3 regions of the Priestia sp. RMT2NF4 genome follow, and region 3 is predicted to be linked to each of the others. Evidence: riboswitches for the same ligand, from Rfam matches in the RefSeq annotation. Region 3 holds a riboswitch; each other region holds the start of a gene.
What was found. A riboswitch is a leader RNA that binds a small molecule or an ion and turns the genes downstream of it on or off. The one in region 3 is predicted to bind cobalamin.
Positions count from the first base shown of each region.

Region 1: another riboswitch for cobalamin. It lies ahead of metE (5-methyltetrahydropteroyltriglutamate--homocysteine S-methyltransferase); the one in region 3 lies ahead of ACMX9J_RS00775 (ABC transporter substrate-binding protein).
Region 2: another riboswitch for cobalamin. It lies ahead of ACMX9J_RS25330 (sodium:proton antiporter); the one in region 3 lies ahead of ACMX9J_RS00775 (ABC transporter substrate-binding protein).

Region 1 covers NZ_JBLQZO010000001.1:1,598,052-1,601,149, reverse strand. Annotated here, with positions in the region: gene ACMX9J_RS08630 (metallophosphoesterase family protein) at 1-534, shown strand, start outside; gene ACMX9J_RS08625 (hypothetical protein) at 691-861, shown strand; gene ACMX9J_RS08620 (hypothetical protein) at 1,120-1,371, shown strand; SAM riboswitch class I at 1,452-1,562, shown strand; cobalamin riboswitch at 1,642-1,831, shown strand; gene metE (5-methyltetrahydropteroyltriglutamate--homocysteine S-methyltransferase) at 1,981-3,098, shown strand, end outside.
Region 2 covers NZ_JBLQZO010000010.1:92,786-95,883, reverse strand. Annotated here, with positions in the region: gene ACMX9J_RS25340 (undecaprenyl-diphosphatase) at 1-238, shown strand, start outside; gene ACMX9J_RS25335 (organic hydroperoxide resistance protein) at 390-809, shown strand; cobalamin riboswitch at 915-1,098, shown strand; gene ACMX9J_RS25330 (sodium:proton antiporter) at 1,231-2,028, shown strand; gene ACMX9J_RS25325 (M20 family metallopeptidase) at 2,260-3,098, shown strand, end outside.
Region 3 covers NZ_JBLQZO010000001.1:162,276-165,373, forward strand. Annotated here, with positions in the region: gene ACMX9J_RS00765 (YpjP family protein) at 355-957, shown strand; gene ACMX9J_RS00770 (thioredoxin family protein) at 1,146-1,460, shown strand; cobalamin riboswitch at 1,551-1,684, shown strand; gene ACMX9J_RS00775 (ABC transporter substrate-binding protein) at 1,943-2,902, shown strand; gene ACMX9J_RS00780 (adenosylcobinamide amidohydrolase) at 2,991-3,098, shown strand, end outside.

The sequences.
Region 1 (3,098 bases), 1.4 Mb from region 3:
AACTTCAGAGCCACTATCGGAAAAGTGCACTGGGTCATTGATATTCCTGTCTTTAACTTCCGGTGCATCGCATTAAATAATATCATCAGTCCCAAGAATAAAATATATGGATTTACAGATAGAGAGCTGAATTATTTAGAGCAGCAGCTAGAGGATGCTCCTCGTAATACCGTTGTAGCCATGCATGCGCAGCCAAATATTGGCCGGTGGTCAGACCTGGGAGGTTTTCCTGTAACGACTCCTCAAAGTCAAGAATTTTTTGATTTAATTCAAGAACATCGCGTGAAAAAAGTGTTAGTCAGCCACGTGCATGCGTATGACGAGCAGTTTATTAGAAAAAACAGAAACGGGTCGTTTACGCTTGGAAGAGGTACTGATTTTGTATTATCAGGAGGCGCGGGTGCTCCCCTTGATTTTGAACCGCCTTTAATTTTAAATAATTATAATTTTACGGAGTTTTTTGTTAGCCGGTACGACATTTTAGGACCTCTTCTTTGGAAGGATTTTGGACGACCTCGAAGAAGTTGTTTGTAAAAACAAGAAAGTAGAAAGCTAGGTTCAAAAAAAGAGGCTGGGAAAAAAGGGTTTTAGGCGAAATGAAAAATGAACCACTAATCAAGCATCTTGATTAGTGGTTCATTTTTTTATTAGGGTAAACGTAGATTTCATGTGTATAGGTCTTTCTAGCAGGTGATTGGAGGACAAGACGAAGACTCCTGCGGGAAAAGCGGAACAGGTGAGACCCCACAGGAGCTTATGCGACGAGGAGGCTCAGCGACCGCCCGCGGAAAGCGAAGTCTTGTACGGAAATCAACTGCGGTGTCACAAGCGATTCAGCTCATGAATCCCATTTGCCTTTAGATTGGATTCACTTCGTTATGTCTCAACCTCTTTTGGAAAACCGTACGAAACCTTGTAGCAGAAGGCTAAGCCAAGCGTTATAATAGATAGTGAATGATGATATATTCTCTATATTTGTCATATATTTGTATTACATATGTAATTGAAGAAAAACATTCACTTGATATACTGTTTAATGACTTAACTTTATCTTAACATTCACAGTGAAATGCCTGTTTATAGAAACTTAGAACATACACAGCAAATGGAGGAGCTATCATGGCAAACGAAAAGATGCAAGAAGGACTCAATCGTTTTATTAAGGAAGATTTAAATGACCTTTTAGGTAGACTGTTCCCCCTAATGGACCGAGAATGTGCGGAAGAAAAGAGAATGCTTATCGAAACGGCGGTAGAGTACATTTATTCTTCAGGGTATCATCAAGGAGCAAAAGACTTGATCGAAACACATCGAAAAGATGATTACAAATTATTAAGGCAAAAATTAGCGTCAACGCCTCCTGAAAACTAATTTTTTTGAAATTTCTTTTGACAACATAAATGTAAGGTGTTAAGATGACTCTACATTCAAAATATTATAAACAATTAAAACTCTTATTGAGAGAGGCGGAGGGACTGGCCCTGTGAAGCCCGGCAACCATTTAACAATCTTGTTAAAAAGGTGCTACATCCTGCAAAGCGTACAGCTTTGAAAAATAAGAGAGGATTTCATAGATACTATGCCTCTCTATTCATAATAGAGAGGCTTTTTATTTTATGTGAAGGTGTTTTGAATGAACAATTTCATAGAAATGCATCAGGTGCTGTGTAACGAATGTACGCAGCTTAAAAGGGAAGACCGGTGAAAAGCCGGCGCGGTCCCGCCACTGTAATGGGGAGCAACTTATTAACCACTGTTTCATGTTGAAATGGGAAGGGATAGGAAGCGATGAACCTAAGTCAGGAGACCTGCCTGTTGTATGCACTTAAGCTCTACGGGATATAGAGAGGAGTGAGGAATACGTGTTGAGAAAAACAGGCTATCTCAACTTTAGTTAAGTATGCGTATCATCTCTCTTTTCATTTCGAAAAGAGAGATTTTTTAGTTTAGCGATAAAAAAATATACAGGGAGTGGAAAAAATGAGCAGTGTAAAAAGTTCAAATGTAGGTTATCCAAGAATTGGTGAAAAACGAGAATGGAAAAAAGCGCTTGAGCAGTTTTGGGCAGGAAAGCTAGAGAAAGATATCTTTCTACAGGAAATTGAAGCTCTTCGTCTAGGACATCTAAAAAAACAGCGTGACGCAGGAATTGAATTAATTCCAGTCGGCGATTTTAGCTTATACGATCACGTGTTAGATACAGCCGCTATGTTTGGTTTGGTGCCAAAGCGCTTTGAATATAACGGAGGCCCGGTATCCCTTGAAACGTATTTTGACATCGCCCGAGGAACAAAAGGTGCGGTAGCTTCTACGATGACAAAATGGTTTAACACAAATTATCACTACATCGTACCCGAGCTTGACGAATATACGCCTGCCCTTGTAGAAAATCGTCCGCTTCAATTTTACAAAGAAGCAAAGCAAAAGCTGAATATCAAAGGCAAGCCCGTTATTTTAGGTCCAGTAACATTTGTGAAGCTGTCAAAAGGATATAAAAAAAGTGAGTTTAAGAAAGTAGTTGAACAGTTTGTTCCTCTTTATGCAACAATCTTAGCGGAGCTGGAGGCAGAAGGGGTCGAGTGGGTACAAATAGATGAGCCGATTTTAGCTACAACGCTATCAAAAGAAGAGGTGGCACTGTATAAAGAAGTCTATAAAGCTTTGAAAAAAGCGGCACCGAATGTAAAAGTCATTTTGCAGACGTATTTTGACAGCGTAGATTACTATAAAGAAGTAGTTGCTCTTCCTGTTCACGGAATTGGATTGGATTTTGTACATGACCGAGGCGAAAATCTCACGGCGCTTAATAAATATGGGTTTCCAACTGATAAAGTGCTGGCAGCAGGAGTGATTGACGGACGAAACATTTGGCGTGAAAACTTGGACGAACAGCTTTTAACAATCAGTGAAATTGAAGAAGCCGTATCAAAAGACCGTTTGATTCTGCAGCCTTCATCAAGTTTATTACATGTTCCTGTCACGGTGAAAAGCGAAAAAACCATTGAGCCAATTCTAAAAAACGCGCTGTCTTTTGCAGATGAAAAGCTAAAGGAAATCACGCTTTTAACAAAAGCGGTGCAGCAAGGAAAAGAAGCAAT
Region 2 (3,098 bases), on a different contig from region 3:
CTGGCTGCATTTCAAACGTTCAGGGCGCATGTGGGTTGTCATGGGTGCACTCATTGCATTTTCACGCGTATGGGTTGGCGTTCACTATCCATTCGATGTGTTAACAGGAGCCGTTTTAGGCTGCGTGCTGGCGCTGTTTATTCATTATGTTATTTTTAATACGAAACTGATGAGGGCTATTACCAACTTGTCTATTTTTCGAAAATCAGCTTATGACGAACAGTCTCAATATTATTAAGAAAAAGTCGCATATACGCGGCTTTTTTTATTGGAAAATTTTTAATGTATTTAACACTTGTTTTTTAAAATTAAATTGTGTACAATTAAATCACAGAAACGATAAATAAAAAATTTTAATAAAATTACTAAAAAAGAGGAGAGATTTATACATGAAAGCTTTATATGAAACGACAGTCGTTAACACAGGTGGAAGAACAGGAGAAGTTCATTCTTTAGATAATATCTTTAATTTAGACGTTGCAACACCTCCAGCGCTTGGTGGAGAAGCAACAACAGCAACAAACCCAGAGCAGCTATTTGCAGCTGGATACAGTGCTTGTTTCAACAGTGCGTTAGAATTTATGTTGAAAAAACATAACGTAGAAATTAAAAGCAGTGAAGTAAAAGCTACGGTTCAGCTGCTTCCAGATAAAGCTGATCAAGGAGTGAAAATTGCTGTAGCGCTTGAAGCTCATATCGAAGGCTTAGATTTAGAAACAGCTAAAAAATATGTAGACCTAGCCCACTCATACTGCCCGTATTCAAAAGCAATCAGCGGCAACGTAGACGTAACGGTAGAAGTAGTTTAATGGCTTTAAAAAGCCCTGCTAAGCATGTAAAGCTTAGCAGGGCTTTTTTATTTGAATTTTCTCTATTCATTTGTAAGGAGTACTAGTATAATGAGGAAGAAAATGAATCATTCGCACAGTTTAGGTGCTCTTACATAGCGTAAGAGGTAACAGGGAATCGAGTGCAAATCTCGAGCGGTCCAGCCACTGTAAGCAGGGAGTTTTCTATCTTATCGTCACTCAAAACGGGGAAGGCGGTAGAAAATGATGATCTCAAGCCAGGAGACCTACCTATTCTGTACACTTGACTCTTCTAGGAAAGAGGCGGTGTATCAAGGTACGCAGTGAGCAATTACTGTTTATTTTCATATGCCGACACATCCTCAATTTCTATAGAATTGAGGCTTTTTTACGTTTTATTTTAAAAAAAGGAGTGTAGGAAATGGAAGGTTTATCAGTTTTTTTACTTGTCTTTTTATTAGGAATCAGGCACGGATTAGATGCAGATCACTTAGCTTTTATTGATGGCCAGACCCGATATAATTGGCGAATGGGCAGCCGTTTTGCCCCGTGGGTCGGAACGCTGTTTTCACTAGGTCATGGAGGAATGGTGGCCGTCACGGCCGGGGTGCTGGGCGTAGTGATGAAGAATTTTACGTTTCCAGCATATTTCGATCATTTTGCATCTTGGGTATCTATCATCTCTCTCTTTCTGATTGGGACATTAAACACATATCATTTGCTTCGAACTAAAAACAAAGAAGAAGAGTTTCAGGTGAGCGGGTTAAAAGGGAAGTTTATTCCGAAAATCGCAAAAGGAACAACGAATCCTTTTTTAATTATTCTTGTAGGAGCGCTGTTTGCCCTAGCCGCTGAAACGGTCAGTCAAACGGCCGTGTGGTCTCTAGCTGTAGGGAACGCAGGCAAATATACGCCGCTTTTATTAGGACTAGTATTTATGTTTGGTATGATGCTGACAGATACAATCGATTCACTGATTGTACATAAAATGGTGAATGAATCGAGTAAGTTTGGGCAATCTGCTTCCCGCTTGATGGGCTGGGTTATTGTTATCCTCGCATACGGGGTGTCCTTCTACTTAGCATTCACTTTCTTTAATCCATGGGCCGAAGTAAACTTTGAAATGGTTGGCGTTATTTTGTTTGTTTTTTTAGTGTCTATGTTTGTTTTTGTAAGTGTGAAGTCAAAAGGGAAAAATATCAAAATAAATGTCAATTAATAAAATGAAAGCTTTAATCTGTTGAAGATTGAAGCTTTTTTGTATAAATTTGTTGAAGTTTATGGCTATTTTCGGTCGGTTATGAATAAGTTAAAGTATTATCTGTATTTTAAGGATGGAAAATTGTCTGAAAACCATTATAATTAAGGATAATTTAAGGTCGTTATGTGAAACGTAGAACATACTCATACGTACGATAAATAAAAGCAGTGAATGCACAAGCAGCAGGGGTTGTTTGGAGGAGGAATTGATTTGAGTCAGGTAATGGTAGAACAAAGCGTATTTAGTTATTTAAAAGAACATGAACAAGAGATGCTCGAAGATTTAGTTGGATTTGTGAAAAAAGAATCACCGTCCTACAGTAAAGAGTTAGTCGATCAGTGTGGAATGTATTTAACGCAGCTGTTTCAGAAGCGTTTAGGCGTAGGGTATGAAATCATAGAAGAAAAAGAAGTAGGAAACCACTTGAAATTTACGATTGGAGAAGGAGAGAAGCAGCTTTTAATTATCGGTCACTTTGACACGGTATGGGAAAAGGGAAGGCTGAGTCTAAGAACAGAAGGAAACAAGCTTTATGGTCCGGGAATTTTAGATATGAAAGGCGGCATTGTGCAATCAATATGGGCAATTAAAGCGATTCAAGAGCTCGGCTTAGAAATGGATAAAAAAATTGTGTTTTTCTGCAATTCAGATGAAGAGATTGGATCAATTTCCTCTAAAAAATATATAGAAGAAGAAGCACAAAGAAGTGAAGCAGTGCTAGTAGCAGAACCTGCGGTGGCGGGTTCAGGTGCGTTAAAAACGTCGCGTAAAGGAGCGGGGATTTTCACCGTAAAGGTGTGGGGACGAGCAGCCCACGCTGGTAATCACCACAAAGAAGGAATCAATGCTATTGAAGAGCTAGCGCGCCAAGTGATTTTTCTGCAGAGCTTAACCGATTATGAAAAAGGTACAACGGTGAACGTTGGGACATTTACCGGAGGCAGCGGTACAAATGTAGTGCCGGAATATGCAGAAGCGCACGTGGATTTACGTGTTTCTACAGAAGAAGAAGCAAAACGTATGACGGA
Region 3 (3,098 bases):
CATTGAAAAGACTTCCAAAACCTTTTAGGAATTAAAAAGTTTTGGAAGTTTTTTTATGAATTTCATCTAAAGTTCATAAAAGTATGATATATTTTTGAACATAAAAATACTTTTGTGTTTAAGCATCCAGCAAAAAAGGAATATCTTGTATAGGTTTCCGCTCGGTGTGACAACCTCAAACAGAAGAAGGAAGGTGGTAACTGAAAAGTCGTCAAATGCCCGTAGACAGCATAAATGAATAAGCAAATATAGGTAAAAAATTAATAAGTATGTTACAATACCTAGTGAGTTATGATAATGAATTTTACAATATGAAAAGACCATATGGGAAAAGATGAGAAAGGAAAGATACGAATGCCTAGATGGATAAAAAGAATGCTAATTGTATTTATTACAGTATTTACATTTGGGCTTGTCACTCCACCAGAATATTTATACGTTGATGATGCAAAAGCGGACAAGCAACATAAAGCAGGGTATGTAAGAGAAACAACTCCTGTCACAGCTGTTATAGAAGATATTCATTTGCCATATGAAGAACCAAAATATGAAGACGTTTCATCATTTGTTACGTATGCAATGGAATCAGCTGAAAAACAGTCAGTGGAAAAATTCGGAACAAAAATTGGTCCTGTCATTGAAGATGAATTTCGTCAAGCAGTGTTACCTAAAATTGAAGAAGTGCTGACCGACATTGGCACTGAACGTGAACAGTCAATTCAGAATCTCGAGATAAGCGAGCACCCTGCTGCTGGCTACGGTGAAAAGATTTTCCATGTATATGACCGGGAAACCGGTCAGGACTTAATACGGTTTCATGTACGGCGTGAAAATCCTCCAAAAGATGGATACTGGTTTAATTTTCACTATCATGCGGCCGCAGATAATTTTCAAAAGCATTATGATTTAGGGAAAATTTATTGGAACCGAAACATGCCGCCTAAGTGGTTCAGCTGATAATAGACACAACATTCTACAATTTCGAAATGTTAGCTTTTTTAAGCTAGCATTTTTTTACGTCTAAAACCGTTATGGTCTAAATAAGCTGAAACATTAGCACAACGATAAAAAAATCGTTTATAATGAAGTCAGACTTCTTACTATAGAATTGTAGGAAGGAACGAATAGACGCTGGAGGTAACACAATGAAACAATTTACGGAAGAAAAACAATTTCGCGAACAAATTAAGAATGAAACACTAAGCGTTGGGATTTTTACGACAACGTGGTGTCCTGATTGCAAACGTTTGGATATGTTTATTGATGAAATCGTTGACGAAAATACAGATAAAGCATGGTTTAAAATTGACAAGGATGAGTTTGAAGAACTTTCTGCTGAAAACAATGTAATGGGTATTCCTTCTCTTCTTGTATATAAAAACGGTGAAAAAATTGCGCACCTGCACAGTGCAAATGCTAAAACGCCTGAAGCGGTCCGTGAATTTTTAGCAACTCTTTAATTCCCTAAGCTGCGAGAGCATTCTCGCAGCTTTTTTTGTGAGAATGGCTATTTCCATTTTTCGATGAGTGGGGTATACTAGGACAAGTGAATAATCGTAAAGCAATAAGGTCTCAATTTAAAGATTGAGTGAAAAGGGAAGTCTGGTGAAAAACCAGCGCGGTCCCGCCACTGTAAGCGCTTTGTGCGTAAGTCAGGAGACCTGCCTTATTGTTAGCTGTGAAACCTTCGAGGAAGGGTGAAGCAGGGTAATGAACATACATATCAAGTATAGTGAACGGATTCTTTTCCTGCTTATCTTGACGTTACCTGCTTTGCTTTCAATTGAAAGTAAAGCTTTTTTATTTTGAAGCTGCTGCCGAGCAGTATACATAGTCAAAGCGGAAAAAACGGGATAGCGCTGCTTTTTGCATGATCATTTGCTTTTTCTTTAACGTGGAGGTTTCGTATTCACAATGAACAATATATAGGGGGAGTATTTAGATGAAAAAATGGCTTTCGTATTCCATTATTGCGCTGTTAGTCATCGTACTTGCTGCATGCGGTGCAGGCAGCCAAAGCAACAGTGATAAAAAAACGAAGCAAGATACAGAACAAACGTCACAAGCTGCGTTTCCAGTGAAGGTAAAAGACGCGCGTGATAAAGAAATTACGTTGAAAACACAGCCTAAGAAAATTGTTTCATTAATGCCAAGTAATACGGAGATTGTATATGCCCTTGGCCTTGAAAAAGAATTAGTCGGTGTCACAAGCAACGATGATTATCCTAAAAGCGTAAAGAAAAAAGCGCAGGTGGGAGATATGAACGTTAATGCAGAAAAAGTTATTGCTTTAAATCCTGATTTAGTGCTGGCACACGCTTCAAGTATGGGCGTTTCAGATGAAGTATTTAAACAAATTGAAAGTGCGGGTATTCCGGTATTTGTTGTAAAAGATTCAACAACGTTTGATACGGTTTATGATTCTATTACGCAAATTGGTAAATTAACGGGTAAAACAAAAGAAGCTAATCAAACAATTAAAGACATGAAAGAAAAAGTAGCTTCAATTGAGAAAAAAGCAAAAACGATTTCAAAAGAAAATCGTAAAAAAGTATGGATAGAGGTATCGGGAGCTCCTGAGATTTATACAACAGGAAAAGGTACGTTCATGAACGAAATGCTTACTATGATCGGTGCTGATAACGTAGCGGCTAGTGAAAAGGGTTGGGTTAAGTTTTCTGAAGAGCAAGTTGTTAAGTTAAACCCTGACGTTATTATCGCAACGTATGATGCAGACAAAAATGAGATTATGAAGCGTCCCGCTTGGAGCAGCATGACTGCTGTAAAAGAGGGGAACATCGAAAAGGTTGATCAAAACAAAATCAACCGCTTAGGACCTCGTATTGTAGATGGCTTAGAGGACTTAGCAAAAGCAGTATACCCTGAGGTGTACAATAAATAAAAAGAGGGACCATATTCCAGTTCGAATTGAAAAGGGGATTGGTCCCTTTTCACATCTTAAAATTGAAGAACGGCCTGAGCTTTTAATCATGAAAACCGAGACTTCTTATAAAACATACAGCTCAGGCGTTTTAGGAACAGGCATCATGGAAACGGACACCTTTTACAATCGATTTGTTCATAAAGACTATTATTCA